One region of the Priestia sp. LL-8 genome, then DNA from elsewhere that is predicted to be linked to it. Evidence: a T-box and tRNA genes for the amino acid it is inferred to sense, from the RefSeq annotation. Region 1 holds a T-box; the other regions hold tRNA genes.

Region 1 (4,759 bases):
ATATCCTTTCTTTTACATTCTTTTAATCTTCAATCTTCCTTGACTTTATACGAGGAAACACCTATAATACTCGTTGTGTGAAATATTGCAGCTTATACAATCTTCTTTATGTTTTTTCATTTTGTTCCTCATTAAAAGATTGTTTTACAGAAGTAGCAATCCTTTTAACAAGATGGTGTATCGTGTAACTCTCTGCTGCTAGAGCGATGGTACATGAAAACAAAATGAGCATATCGCTAGAATGTGTCTGTTTTTGTTTTGCATAAAATAAAAACACAAACAAGGAGGAGTCATCATGGCTCGTTATACAGGTCCAAGTTGGAAAATCTCTCGTCGCTTAGGTCTTTCTCTAAGTGGTACAGGTAAAGAATTAGAAAAACGCCCTTACGCTCCAGGTCCACACGGCCCAGGTCAACGTAAGAAAATTTCTGAGTACGGTTTACAATTACAAGAAAAGCAAAAATTACGCCACATGTATGGTGTAACTGAGCGTCAATTCCGTAACTTATTCGTTGCTGCTGGTAAATTAACTGGTAAGCACGGTGAGAACTTCATGATTCTTTTAGAAGCTCGTCTTGATAACTTAGTATACCGTATGGGTCTTGCACGCACTCGTCGTCAAGCTCGTCAATTAGTTAACCACGGTCACGTTTTAGTTGATGGTAAACGCGTTGACATCCCATCTTACCGTGTACAACCTGGTCAAGTGATCGGTGTTCGCGAAAAATCACGCAACCTTTCAATCGTGAAAGAAGCGCTTGAAGTTAACAACTTCGTACCAGACTACTTAACAGTAGACGCTGAGAAATTAGAAGGTACATTCACTCGCTTACCTGAGCGTTCTGAATTATCTGCTGAAATCAACGAAGCACTAATCGTAGAGTTCTACTCTCGTTAATAGTAAAAAGCCGTTCCTTATGGAGCGGCTTTTTTACTGTCTATATATAAAAAAAAAGGCCTTTCGGCCTTTTTTTATGCGTATTGAATAAGCGTATATTTTTTCTTACCTCGACGAATCACTGTGAATTGACCTTCAATACGGTCGTCTGCACCTACTGTTTTTTGTAAATCTTGCTCGCGCTCACCGTTTAAGTAAATTGCACCGTTTGAAATATCTTCACGTGCTTGACGTTTAGAAGGAGAAATTTTGCTTTCTACAAGTAAATCAATTAAACCAATATCTTCACCTGTATGCGTGTAAGAAGGAACGTCCTTGAATCCTTGCTTAATTTCTTCTGCTGTTAACTCTGAAATGGTTCCACTAAATAAGGCTTGTGAAATACGAATGGCTTGCGAAAGAGCTTCTTCACCGTGTACAAGCGTAGTCATAGCTGCCGCTAGTGCTTTTTGTGCTTCGCGTTTTTCAGGAGCTTCTTTTGCAGACGCTTCTAATTCATTAATTTCTTCGTGCGATAAGAATGTAAAGTATTTTAAATACTTTATAACATCGCGATCATCTGTATTAATCCAGAATTGGTAGAATTCGTACGGACTTGTTTTTTCAGCGTCTAACCAAATTGCTCCGCCCTCTGTTTTACCGAACTTCGTGCCGTCTGCTTTTGTTACAAGCGGAACTGTTAATCCAAATGCTTTGGCATCTTCTTCTGATTTACGAATTAATTCTAAGCCAGCCGTAATATTTCCCCATTGGTCGCTGCCGCCAATTTGAAGCTTACAGTTATATGTTTGGTATAAATTCAAGAAATCGTATGACTGTAAGATCATGTAGCTAAATTCCGTAAATGAAATGCCTGATTCGATACGAGATTGAACAGAATCCTTTGCCATCATATAGTTAATACCAAAGTTTTTACCGATATCTCGTAGGAATGTAATAACATCTAACTTGCCAATCCAGTCATAGTTATTCGCAATAACTGCTGCATTTTCACCTTCTTCGAAATCTAAGAAGCGTGAAAGCTGACCTTTAATACGCTCACTAAACAGCGCAACCGTTTCTTTTTCGTTTAACGTACGCTCTGCTTTTTTACCGCTTGGATCTCCAATAAGACCCGTACCTCCACCAACTAATGCAATTGGTTGGTGTCCAGCTTGTTGAAAGCGACGCAAAATTAAAACAGGAAGCATGTGCCCGATGTGAAGGCTGTCGGCTGTCGGGTCGAACCCGCAGTATAAACGAACAGACTCTTTACTCAAAAGTTCACTTAAACCTTTTTCATCCGTTTGTTGGTTAATGAGCCCTCGAAACTCAAGATCTTGTAAAATATCCATGTTATATATTCTCTCCTTTATCTAATTGCTCGTTACAATTTGTTGAACAACATAAAAAACGCCCCTTCTTAAAAAAGAAGGGACGAAAATATCGCGGTACCACCCTATTTGGAAATGAATTATTTCCCACTTAAATGATGTAACGGTCTACCCGTCTTTTGCTACTGTAAGTTCACAAAAGATGCTCAAGGACGTATTTCATATTTGTCTATGTACTGATTTTCAGCAACCATCAGCTCTCTTAAACAGGGAGACAAGTATTACTTCTTCCTATCACTGCAGTTTATTTTATTTAAAAGTTTACACCCCACAATTATGAATGATTTCATTTTAAAATTCAAGTCCAAAAAAAAGTTCAAACAGCTGGCTGTTTGAACTTTATAAAAATCACTTATTTTCCCTACAAAGATTGAAACGTTTACTTCTTAGTCTTCCATAGTCGACAAATCGCCCGTTGGCAAATCTAATTCCCACGCTTTTAAAACGCGACGCATAATTTTACCGCTTCGTGTTTTAGGTAGCTTATCTTTAAACTCGATTTCACGCGGAGCTGCATGAGCAGCTAACCCTTTTTTCACAAATTGACGAATATCTTCAATCAGTTCATCTGAAGATTCATACCCATCTCTAAGTGCGATAAATGCTTTAATAATTTCCCCGCGAACAGGATCAGGCTTACCAATAACACCCGCTTCTGCTACAGCAGGGTGTTCAACAAGCTTACTTTCTACTTCAAATGGACCCACGCGTTCTCCTGCCGTCATAATAACATCATCGATTCGGCCTTGGAACCAAAAATAACCGTCTTCATCCATATACGCCGAATCACCTGATACGTACCAATCACCTGGCATAAAATAGGACTCATACTTTTCTTTGTTGTTCCAAATCGTATGCATCATAGATGGCCAGCCTTTTTTAATTGCTAAATTACCCATTCGATAAGGTGGAAGCTCTTGTCCTTGATCGTCAACGATTGCTGCTTGTACACCTGGAATTGGTTTCCCCATAGATCCTGGCTTAATTTTCATAGACGGATAATTACAAATCGTCTGACCACCAGTTTCAGTCATCCACCACGTATCGTGAATACGTTTTTGGAACACCTTCATTCCCCAGCGTACCACTTCAGGATTTAACGGTTCTCCCACACTTAATACATGTCTGAGATTGCTTAAATCATAGCGTTTAACTAAGTCATCACCAGCACCCATTAGCATACGAAATGCTGTAGGTGCACTGTACCAAACCGTTACGCCAAAATCTTCAAGTGCTTGATACCATGCATCTGGACTAAATCGTCCTCCTACAATCACATTCGTTGCTCCAGCAAGCCAAGGACCAAAAATCCCATAGGAAGTCCCCGTTACCCAACCGGGATCTGCTGTACACCAATACACATCGTCATCTTTTAAGTCGAGCACCCACTTAGCAGTTTGATAGTGCTGAAGCATGGCGTTGTGAACGTGAAGCACGCCTTTTGGTTTGCCAGTTGAACCTGATGTATAATGAAGCAGCATACCATCTGTTCTATCTACCCACTCAATTTCCACCTCTTTATTCGCCGCTTCTAGTCGCTTCAGAAAATCTAGTTGAATGCCTTCTTCTTCTACATTTTCCCCTACAAGGAGAATGTGTTTTAAAGCTGGCAAATCTTTCACCGGAACACGGCTCAGCAATTCAGGCGTTGTAATTAACACTTTTGCATCACTGTCTTGCAAACGATCTTTTACTGCACCTTCCATGAACGCTTCAAATAAAGGTCCAACAATAGCGCCAAGCTTCACCGCTCCTAACAAGGCAAAATAAAGTTCCGGAGAGCGAGGCATAAAGATAAACACGCGATCCCCCTTCTCTACGTCTGCTTGTTTTAGCACGTTTGCGGCTTTGTTTGACCATTCTTTCATTTCTTTAAATGTATATTTTTCATTGCGCTGCGCATCTCGATAATAAAGCGCAACTTTATTTTTACGCGTAGAGTTTGCGTGCTTATCAATTGCTTCATAAGCTGCATTTAATTTACCTGTTTCATGCCATGAAAATTCCTTCTCCACTTGTGACCACTCAAAGGTTTGATACGTTTTATCGTAGTCCTGTAAGTTGTATACCCCTTCAATTACAGGAAGCGCTTCCACCTTCATCACAAACTCCCCCTTATGTATAAAATTTACAAACCTATTATATAACAAAGATAGACTTTTCACAATTTTATAAAAATTATTTGTCGGAATTAGGATAATAGTCTCCCTTGTTATATGACAACCTTTAATATAAACGTGTCGAATTAACAAGAAAATCTTCTAATTTTCTATTCTATCTTTTTTAAAAAACTCCTTTTCTTTTATTTAATTTTTTGAAAACGCTTTAATCTAGAGTTTTTTTTGTATTATAATACAGATAAGACTGCTTGAAGGTGGTGATTCATGTGAAACATTCCCAAACATACAATATGAAAGAAGTAAAAACAGCTGTTGGAGCGATTGTTATTGAAGGACCTGTCTCCTCACATACCTTGCAACAACTTGAT
Region 2 (4,759 bases), 4.2 Mb from region 1:
GAAGGCTCGTCCGCTCAGGGTTAGTCGGGACCTAAGCCGAGGCTGAAAAGCGTAGGCGATGGCCAACAGGTTGATATTCCTGTACCACCTCCCCGCCGTTTGAGTAATGGGGGGACGCAGTAGGATAGGGTAAGCGCGCTGCTGGATATGCGCGTTCAAGCAGTTAGGCTGATGAGTAGGCAAATCCGCTCATCATAAAGGCTGAGCTGTGATGACGAGGGAATTATAGTACCGAAGTTCCTGATTCCACACTGCCAAGAAAAGCCTCTAGCGAGGCGGGAGGTGCCCGTACCGCAAACCGACACAGGTAGGCGAGGAGAGAATCCTAAGGTGATCGAGAGAACTCTCGTTAAGGAACTCGGCAAAATGACCCCGTAACTTCGGGAGAAGGGGTGCTCTGGTAGGGTGTATAGCCCGAGAGAGCCGCAGTGAATAGGCCCAGGCGACTGTTTAGCAAAAACACAGGTCTCTGCGAAGCCGCAAGGCGAAGTATAGGGGCTGACGCCTGCCCGGTGCTGGAAGGTTAAGAGGAGGGGTTATCCTTTGGGAGAAGCTCTGAATCGAAGCCCCAGTAAACGGCGGCCGTAACTATAACGGTCCTAAGGTAGCGAAATTCCTTGTCGGGTAAGTTCCGACCCGCACGAAAGGCGTAACGATCTGGGCACTGTCTCAACGAGAGACTCGGTGAAATTATAGTACCTGTGAAGATGCAGGTTACCCGCGACAGGACGGAAAGACCCCGTGGAGCTTTACTGTAGCCTGATATTGAATTTTGGTACAGCTTGTACAGGATAGGTAGGAGCCTGAGAAACCGGAGCGCTAGCTTCGGTGGAGGCGTCGGTGGGATACTACCCTGGCTGTATTGAAATTCTAACCCGCGGCCCTGATCGGGCCGGGAGACAGTGTCAGGTGGGCAGTTTGACTGGGGCGGTCGCCTCCTAAAATGTAACGGAGGCGCCCAAAGGTTCCCTCAGAATGGTTGGAAATCATTCGTAGAGTGTAAAGGCACAAGGGAGCTTGACTGCGAGACCTACAAGTCGAGCAGGGACGAAAGTCGGGCTTAGTGATCCGGTGGTTCCGCATGGAAGGGCCATCGCTCAACGGATAAAAGCTACCCCGGGGATAACAGGCTTATCTCCCCCAAGAGTCCACATCGACGGGGAGGTTTGGCACCTCGATGTCGGCTCATCGCATCCTGGGGCTGTAGTCGGTCCCAAGGGTTGGGCTGTTCGCCCATTAAAGCGGTACGCGAGCTGGGTTCAGAACGTCGTGAGACAGTTCGGTCCCTATCCGTCGTGGGCGTAGGAAATTTGAGAGGAGCTGTCCTTAGTACGAGAGGACCGGGATGGACACACCGCTGGTGTACCAGTTGTCTTGCCAAAGGCATCGCTGGGTAGCTATGTGTGGACGGGATAAGTGCTGAAAGCATCTAAGCATGAAGCCCCCCTCAAGATGAGATTTCCCATAGCGCAAGCTAGTAAGATCCCTGAAAGATGATCAGGTTGATAGGTCAGAGGTGGAAGCGTGGCGACATGTGTAGCTGACTGATACTAATCGATCGAGGACTTAACCAAACTTTTAAAAGCGTAAGCTTTACTCAGCAAACTGTTACCTAGTTTTGAGAGAACAAAACTTTTCAAAAAAAGTCTTGCTTTCTTTATTAAATCATGTATAATATAATATGTCTGGTGGCGATAGCGAAGAGGTCACACCCGTTCCCATACCGAACACGGAAGTTAAGCTCTTTAGCGCCAATGGTAGTTGGGACTTTGTCCCTGTGAGAGTAGGACGTTGCCAGGCTGTTATTATTCCACAGTAGCTCAGTGGTAGAGCTATCGGCTGTTAACCGATCGGTCGTAGGTTCGAGTCCTACCTGTGGAGCCATTTGGAGAGCTGTCCGAGTGGCCGAAGGAGCACGATTGGAAATCGTGTAGGCGGTTAACGCTGTCTCAAGGGTTCAAATCCCTTGCTCTCCGCCATTTTCATTTAATTAGCACAGTGGCCCGTTGGTCAAGCGGTTAAGACACCGCCCTTTCACGGCGGTAACACGGGTTCGAATCCCGTACGGGTCACCATTTATTTTCATCTACATAATAGTGGAGGATTAGCTCAGCTGGGAGAGCACCTGCCTTACAAGCAGGGGGTCGGCGGTTCGATCCCGTCATCCTCCACCATATATTATCTATTATCATCGCGGGGTGGAGCAGTTCGGTAGCTCGTCGGGCTCATAACCCGAAGGTCGCAGGTTCAAATCCTGTCCCCGCAACCAAGTGGTCCCGTGGTGTAGCGGTTAACATGCCTGCCTGTCACGCAGGAGATCGCGGGTTCGATTCCCGTCGGGACCGCCATTTTAAATTTAATAAGGCTCGGTAGCTCAGTTGGTAGAGCAAAGGACTGAAAATCCTTGTGTCGGCGGTTCGATTCCGTCCCGAGCCACCATTTTAAAAACATTTGTTTTTAAAATGCCGGTGTAGCTCAACTGGTAGAGCAACTGACTTGTAATCAGTAGGTTGGGGGTTCAAGTCCTCTTGCCGGCACCACAGTTATTGTGGAGGGGTAGCGAAGTGGCTAAACGCGGCGGACTGTAAATCCGCTCCTTCGGGTTCGGCAGTTCGAATCTGCCCCCCTCCACCATTTACAGGGGCATAGTTTAAAGGTAGAACTACGGTCTCCAAAACCGTCAGTGTGGGTTCGATTCCTACTGCCCCTGCCAATTATAAAAATAACATTGCATATATACGTGGCGATTGTGGCGAAGTGGTTAACGCACCGGATTGTGGTTCCGGCATTCGTGGGTTCGATTCCCATCAGTCGCCCCATTTATAAACGATATGCATATTCCAATATTGGGCTATCGCCAAGCGGTAAGGCAACGGATTTTGATTCCGTCATGCGTTGGTTCGAATCCAGCTAGCCCAGCCATATTTGCGGAAGTAGTTCAGTGGTAGAACACCACCTTGCCAAGGTGGGGGTCGCGAGTTCGAACCTCGTCTTCCGCTCCAATTTAATTTTAATAAAGTTACTTAGTCTTGAGTAAATGGCGGCATAGCCAAGTGGTAAGGCAGAGGTCTGCAAAACCTTTATCACCGGTTCAAATCCGGTTGCCGCCTCCATTTATTTACAAGCTGCCGGGGTGGTGGAATTGGCAGACACACAGGACTTAAAATCCTGCGGTAGGTGACTACCGTGCCGGTTCAAGTCCGGCCCTCGGCACCATTTATAATTTTAACTTGCCTTTTTTATTTTGCCGATGTGGCGGAATTGGCAGACGCGCACGACTCAAAATCGTGTTCCTTCGGGAGTGTCGGTTCGACCCCGACCATCGGTACTTTAGCTTTACTTGACAGGATGATTCCTGTTTTTATTTTTACTTATCGGTCGACAAATTTTGATAATATTTGCGGGTGTAGTTTAGTGGTAAAACCTCAGCCTTCCAAGCTGATGTCGTGAGTTCGATTCTCATCACCCGCTCCATACATATTGTTATCACAACGCAGTGTCTCGCTTTCAAAGCTGAGATGTTGCGTTTTTTATTTTTAGCGCAAATATAGCGTCTATCTTGAAAAGATAGACGCTATATTTGCGTACATTAGTTAATGACTTGATAGGTTGCTTCGCCGCCGTGAATTTGAATGAACATGTCACTTAGGGATTTAGTTAGTTTATAAGCCTGTTCTTCTGAAAGTGAAGGCTTTAAATAAATGAACTGTACAGCTTGTGTTGTCTTTTCAGTTACGTACGCTCGGTTAGAATCGACATAAGGGCTTCCGAAAGCTCCTAAGGCATCTTTTGAAATGATTTTATTTTCTAAAGAAATGTTACGTTCATTTAGAGCTTCATAAGACTCTTCTTTTTTACCGATAGTAAATTCGATGGGGCCCTCTAAATTAGAGGAATCATAAATTCCAATTGGTACTTCATATTGCAATGAAAAAAAGTTATTAATGTCCACAGCGGAATTGATAGAAGGCAAATACGTTTGTTTTCCTATTCGCCGAATTAAAGCCTCTATTGAAGGACGGTATTTACTTGGATCAGTTCCAAATGTTTTGAAAAGCTTTCTCCACTCGCTAACACCTTCAAATTCTGCTGCTTTTTTTGACTCAAGGTCGAAATAAATGGATTCTTGAAAGAGGCGCAGACGTCCTTTTAGCATTTGAGGAGAATCGCCAACTTCAATATTTTTATACTGAATGATTCCCATTTTAAAAGAAGGGCAAAGCTGTTTAATAGCGGGTGATAATGTAAAGTTCATTTTTTTGATCCTTTCTATTATAATTAGTATTTGTTCGTTTATAGATACCATCCTATCATTTCATTGAGTGAGAAAACAGTTCAATGCATGAATATATAGAATTTCTTAGAAAGGAGGCCATTACTCACTATGAATGCGTATCAGTTAAAGGAAGAAATTATTTCATACAGCAAAGAGATTGGAATTGATAAGATTGGATTTGCGAGTGCTTCTATGTTTGATGAGTTAAAGAATCGATTGTTAGCACAGAAAGAGTTAGGTTATGCTTCGGGCTTTGAAGAACCTGATATTGAAAAGAGAGTAGATCCCACGTTAGTTGTTCCAAAAGCTAGATCTATTATTTCAATTGCACTTGCGTATCCTTCTAAATTAAAAGATGCACCAAAGAGCACAAAGGAAGATCGCCGAGGAATCTTTTGCCGTGCTTCTTGGGGGCAAGATTATCATACGGTTCTTCGTGATAGGCTTCAAAAGCTTGAAACCTTCATACAAGAAAAAGTACCT
Region 3 (4,759 bases), 4.4 Mb from region 1:
TCTATATATTTTAGGACAATGACAGTTCGATATTTCTCAGGTAGCTTTAATATTTCCGACTGAATGAATTCTTGCAATTCTACTTGCTCTAGTTCTTCCTCTGGTAAGGCCTGATCGGCAGCTATTTGAGAGTACATATTTAACCCGTCGGTCCCGGCTACTTCTGCATCTAAATAATAGTCTGGCTTTTTTTTACGAATTCGATCAATACAAAGATTTGTAGCAATTCGATATAACCAGGTGGAAAACTTTTTACTTGTGTCATAGCTATGAATATTTACATAGGCTCGAATAAACGCTTCTTGTGCAGCGTCTTGCGCCTCTTCCCGGTTTCCTAACATTCGATAACATAGATGAAAAAGTTTATCCTTGTGATATTCTACTATGTCAGCAAACGCATCCTGGTCACCTTTTTTTACTTTTTTTATTTTCCTTTTTAATAATAAATCCATGTAACGGTTACCTCCGCCCATTGCGGGATAGTATATATACGTGTACTTTATCATAAAGTTTCACTTATGCTTAATTATTTTAACAAAAATTTGTCAAATACGTTTAAAAAGATCGTACGTAGGTTATGTAATTAGTATAGATGAAAAGAAGAGGAGTGGAAAGCTTGACTCATACAAAAGAGAACCTTTTGAATCAAATTGAAGAATGTAGAAATAACATGGTCACTCTTGCAGCAGAAAACCCTTTATCATCACTAACAGTGGTGAGAGTAAGTTCAGAGCTAGATGGTTTATTAAATGAATATGAAAAGTTTTTCTCTATATAAAGAAGCTCTCGAATCTGAACTAAGAGCTTCTTTTTTTTTATCTTCATATATATTTCATGTACCTTTTGGTAGGTATTAATGTTTTATACTAATTTTTCTCCTAAAAGTGAGCCCATTAATGCAACAGCTACGGTAGCTGTTTTATTCCGTTCATCTAAAATAGGATTCACTTCCACAAACTCAGCAGAAGTGATTAGCTGAGATTCTGCCAACATCTCCATAGCTAAATGACTTTCTCTATAGCTTATTCCACCGATAACTGGTGTTCCTACTCCAGGTGCATCATGTGGATCCAGTCCATCTAAATCGAGTGATAGATGAACGCCATCTGTTTTATCCTGCAAATATAAAATTGTTTCTTCCATTATTTTTGTCATGCCCATTCGATCTATCTCATGCATCGTATACACTTTAATGCCTTTTTCCTTTATTAGCTCTTTTTCTCCTTCATCTAAAGAACGTGCTCCGATAATCACAATATTTTCAGGCTTAACTTTAGGTGTATAACCACCAATTCGAGTCAATGCTTCGTCTCCTACACCTATACTTGCCGCCAATGGCATACCGTGAATATTTCCTGAAGGAGACGTATCTGCTGTATTCAAATCTCCGTGTGCATCATACCAAATCACGCCCAAGTTTTTATAATGACGACTTACTCCTGCTAGTGTTCCGATAGCGATACTGTGATCTCCCCCTAGCACTAAAGGAAACCTTTTATTTGTAATAACATCACTTACGGTCTGAGCAAGCCTCTCGCTAGCATCTGCTACAGCTTTTAAATTCTTTAAGTTTGTATTTTCATCACTATGTACTCGTTCAGCTAAGGCAATTTCAATATTCCCTTTATCTTCTACACTATAGCCAATATTCTCGATGCGTTCAATGACACCTGCATATCGTATCGCACTTGGCCCCATATCGACCCCACGGCGAGTTTGACCTAAATCCATCGGTACTCCAATAATTGAAAGCTTATTCATAATATGTCCCCCCATCACAAATGTTGCTACTCTCTTATTGTAACGGCTAAATGAGCGATGGCTCAACTCGACACTTTTTTGAATATATATACAATTCTAATTTGTAGAAACTGCACAAAAAAACCTTTAAGCAAATTGCTTAAAGGTTGTACGTTTATATGTATGGTGGAGCCTAGCGGGATCGAACCGCTGACCTCCTGCGTGCAAGGCAGGCGCTCTCCCAGCTGAGCTAAGGCCCCAATATCTTTTTTTATATAGAAATGGAGCGGAAGACGAGGTTCGAACTCGCGACCCCCACCTTGGCAAGGTGGTGTTCTACCACTGAACTACTTCCGCTTATTAAAATGAGCCATGAAGGACTCGAACCTTCGACCCTCTGATTAAAAGTCAGATGCTCTACCAACTGAGCTAATGGCTCTCTATGGCTGGGCTAGCTGGATTCGAACCAACGCATGACGGAATCAAAATCCGTTGCCTTACCGCTTGGCGATAGCCCAATAAAGATGGTGGAGGGGGGCAGATTCGAACTGCCGAACCCGAAGGAGCGGATTTACAGTCCGCCGCGTTTAGCCACTTCGCTACCCCTCCGATATAAATGGTGCCGGCAAGAGGACTTGAACCCCCAACCTACTGATTACAAGTCAGTTGCTCTACCAGTTGAGCTACACCGGCACGGTGGTGGAGGATGACGGGATCGAACCGCCGACCCCCTGCTTGTAAGGCAGGTGCTCTCCCAGCTGAGCTAATCCTCCACTATTATGTAGATAAAAATAAATGGTGACCCGTACGGGATTCGAACCCGTGTTACCGCCGTGAAAGGGCGGTGTCTTAACCGCTTGACCAACGGGCCAGTTGGCTCCACAGGTAGGACTCGAACCTACGACCGATCGGTTAACAGCCGATAGCTCTACCACTGAGCTACTGTGGAATAATAATAGCCTGGCAACGTCCTACTCTCACAGGGACAAAGTCCCAACTACCATTGGCGCTAAAGAGCTTAACTTCCGTGTTCGGTATGGGAACGGGTGTGACCTCTTCGCTATCGCCACCAGACATAATATATTATACATGATTTGATAAAGAAAGCAAGACTTTTTTAAAAAGTTTTGTTCTCTCAAAACTAGGTAACAGTTTGCTGAGTAAAGCTTACGCTTTTAAAGTTTGGTTAAGTCCTCGATCGATTAGTATCAGTCAGCTACACATGTCGCCACGCTTCCACCTCTGACCTATCAACCTGATCATCTTTCAGGGATCTTACTAGCTTGCGCTATGGGAAATCTCATCTTGAGGGGGGCTTCATGCTTAGATGCTTTCAGCACTTATCCCGTCCACACATAGCTACCCAGCGATGCCTTTGGCAAGACAACTGGTACACCAGCGGTGTGTCCATCCCGGTCCTCTCGTACTAAGGACAGCTCCTCTCAAATTTCCTACGCCCACGACGGATAGGGACCGAACTGTCTCACGACGTTCTGAACCCAGCTCGCGTACCGCTTTAATGGGCGAACAGCCCAACCCTTGGGACCGACTACAGCCCCAGGATGCGATGAGCCGACATCGAGGTGCCAAACCTCCCCGTCGATGTGGACTCTTGGGGGAGATAAGCCTGTTATCCCCGGGGTAGCTTTTATCCGTTGAGCGATGGCCCTTCCATGCGGAACCACCGGATCACTAAGCCCGACTTTCGTCCCTGCTCGACTTGTAGGTCTCGCAGTCAAGCTCCCTTGTGCCTTTACACTCTACGAATGATTTCCAACCATTCTGAGGGAACCTTTGGGCGCCTCCGTTACATTTTAGGAGGCGACCGCCCCAGTCAAACTGCCCACCTGACACTGTCTCCCGGCCCGATCAGGGCCGCGGGTTAGAATTTCAATACAGCCAGGGTAGTATCCCACCGACGCCTCCACCGAAGCTAGCGCTCCGGCTTCTCAGGCTCCTACCTATCCTGTACAAGCTGTACCAAAATTCAATATCAGGCTACAGTAAAGCTCCACGGGGTCTTTCCGTCCTGTCGCGGGTAACCTGCATCTTCACAGGTACTATAATTTCACCGAGTCTCTCGTTGAGACAGTGCCCAGATCGTTACGCCTTTCGTGCGGGTCGGAACTTACCCGACAAGGAATTTCGCTACCTTAGGACCGTTATAGTTACGGCCGCCGTTTACTGGGGCTTCGATTTAGAGCTTCTCCCAAAGGATAACCCCTCCTCTTAACCTTCCAGCACCGGGCAGGCGTCAGCCCCTATACTTCGCCTTGCGGCTTCGCAGAGACCTGTGTTTTTGCTAAACAGTCGCCTGGGCCTATTCACTGCGGCTCTCTCGGGCTATACACCCTACCAGAGCACCCCTTCTCCCGAAGTTACGGGGTCATTTTGCCGAGTTCCTTAACGAGAGTTCTCTCGATCACCTTAGGATTCTCTCCTCGCCTACCTGTGTCGGTTTGCGGTACGGGCACCTCCCGCCTCGCTAGAGGCTTTTCTTGGCAGTGTGGAATCAGGAACTTCGGTACTATAATTCCCTCGTCATCACAGCTCAGCCTTTATGATGAGCGGATTTGCCTACTCATCAGCCTAACTGCTTGAACGCGCATATCCAGCAGCGCGCTTACCCTATCCTACTGCGTCCCCCCATTACTCAAACGGCGGGGAGGTGGTACAGGAATATCAACCTGTTGGCCATCGCCTACGCTTTTCAGCCTCGGCTTAGGTCCCGACTAACCCTGAGCGGACGAGCCTTCCTCAGGAAACCTTAGGCATTCGGTGGACAAGATTCTCACTTGTCTTTCGCTACTCATACCGGCATTCTCACTTCTAAGCGCTCCACCAGTCCTTACGGTCTGACTTCACAGCACTTAGAACGCTCTCCTACCACTGACATCAAAGATGTCAATCCACAGCTTCGGTGATACGTTTAGCCCCGGTACATTTTCGGCGCAGAGTCACTCGACCAGTGAGCTATTACGCACTCTTTAAATGGTGGCTGCTTCTAAGCCAACATCCT

The links. A T-box is a leader RNA that pairs with one kind of tRNA and senses whether it is charged. The one in region 1 lies ahead of tyrS (tyrosine--tRNA ligase), so its partner is inferred to be a tRNA-Tyr.
Region 2: it has a tRNA-Tyr gene. The T-box ahead of tyrS (tyrosine--tRNA ligase) is inferred to sense a tRNA for this amino acid. The anticodon was not compared.
Region 3: it has a tRNA-Tyr gene. The T-box ahead of tyrS (tyrosine--tRNA ligase) is inferred to sense a tRNA for this amino acid. The anticodon was not compared.

Annotation. Positions count from the first base shown of each region.
Region 1 is NZ_JAZAQH010000001.1:4,598,430-4,603,188, forward strand. Features, by position in the region: gene rpsD (30S ribosomal protein S4) at 296-898, shown strand; gene tyrS (tyrosine--tRNA ligase) at 973-2,232, opposite strand; T-box leader at 2,308-2,518, opposite strand; gene acsA (acetate--CoA ligase) at 2,658-4,373, opposite strand; gene U9R83_RS24010 (GNAT family N-acetyltransferase) at 4,658-4,759, shown strand, end outside.
Region 2 is NZ_JAZAQH010000001.1:407,996-412,754, forward strand. Features, by position in the region: rRNA gene U9R83_RS02150 (23S ribosomal RNA) at 1-1,574, shown strand, start outside; rRNA gene rrf (5S ribosomal RNA) at 1,685-1,800, shown strand; tRNA gene U9R83_RS02160 (tRNA-Asn) at 1,810-1,884, shown strand; tRNA gene U9R83_RS02165 (tRNA-Ser) at 1,888-1,979, shown strand; tRNA gene U9R83_RS02170 (tRNA-Glu) at 2,001-2,075, shown strand; tRNA gene U9R83_RS02175 (tRNA-Val) at 2,099-2,174, shown strand; tRNA gene U9R83_RS02180 (tRNA-Met) at 2,193-2,269, shown strand; tRNA gene U9R83_RS02185 (tRNA-Asp) at 2,273-2,348, shown strand; tRNA gene U9R83_RS02190 (tRNA-Phe) at 2,364-2,439, shown strand; tRNA gene U9R83_RS02195 (tRNA-Thr) at 2,465-2,540, shown strand; tRNA gene U9R83_RS02200 (tRNA-Tyr) at 2,551-2,634, shown strand; tRNA gene U9R83_RS02205 (tRNA-Trp) at 2,640-2,713, shown strand; tRNA gene U9R83_RS02210 (tRNA-His) at 2,744-2,819, shown strand; tRNA gene U9R83_RS02215 (tRNA-Gln) at 2,848-2,922, shown strand; tRNA gene U9R83_RS02220 (tRNA-Gly) at 2,928-3,002, shown strand; tRNA gene U9R83_RS02225 (tRNA-Cys) at 3,040-3,113, shown strand; tRNA gene U9R83_RS02230 (tRNA-Leu) at 3,128-3,216, shown strand; tRNA gene U9R83_RS02235 (tRNA-Leu) at 3,247-3,328, shown strand; tRNA gene U9R83_RS02240 (tRNA-Gly) at 3,401-3,474, shown strand; gene U9R83_RS02245 (B3/B4 domain-containing protein) at 3,590-4,255, opposite strand; gene queG (tRNA epoxyqueuosine(34) reductase QueG) at 4,385-4,759, shown strand, end outside.
Region 3 is NZ_JAZAQH010000001.1:156,659-161,417, reverse strand. Features, by position in the region: gene sigW (RNA polymerase sigma factor SigW) at 1-452, opposite strand, end outside; gene U9R83_RS00950 (aspartyl-phosphate phosphatase Spo0E family protein) at 617-778, shown strand; gene rocF (arginase) at 862-1,761, opposite strand; tRNA gene U9R83_RS00940 (tRNA-Ala) at 1,925-2,000, opposite strand; tRNA gene U9R83_RS00935 (tRNA-Gly) at 2,023-2,097, opposite strand; tRNA gene U9R83_RS00930 (tRNA-Lys) at 2,107-2,179, opposite strand; tRNA gene U9R83_RS00925 (tRNA-Gln) at 2,184-2,258, opposite strand; tRNA gene U9R83_RS00920 (tRNA-Tyr) at 2,266-2,349, opposite strand; tRNA gene U9R83_RS00915 (tRNA-Thr) at 2,358-2,433, opposite strand; tRNA gene U9R83_RS00910 (tRNA-Val) at 2,438-2,513, opposite strand; tRNA gene U9R83_RS00905 (tRNA-Glu) at 2,537-2,611, opposite strand; tRNA gene U9R83_RS00900 (tRNA-Asn) at 2,615-2,689, opposite strand; rRNA gene rrf (5S ribosomal RNA) at 2,699-2,814, opposite strand; rRNA gene U9R83_RS00890 (23S ribosomal RNA) at 2,923-4,759, opposite strand, start outside.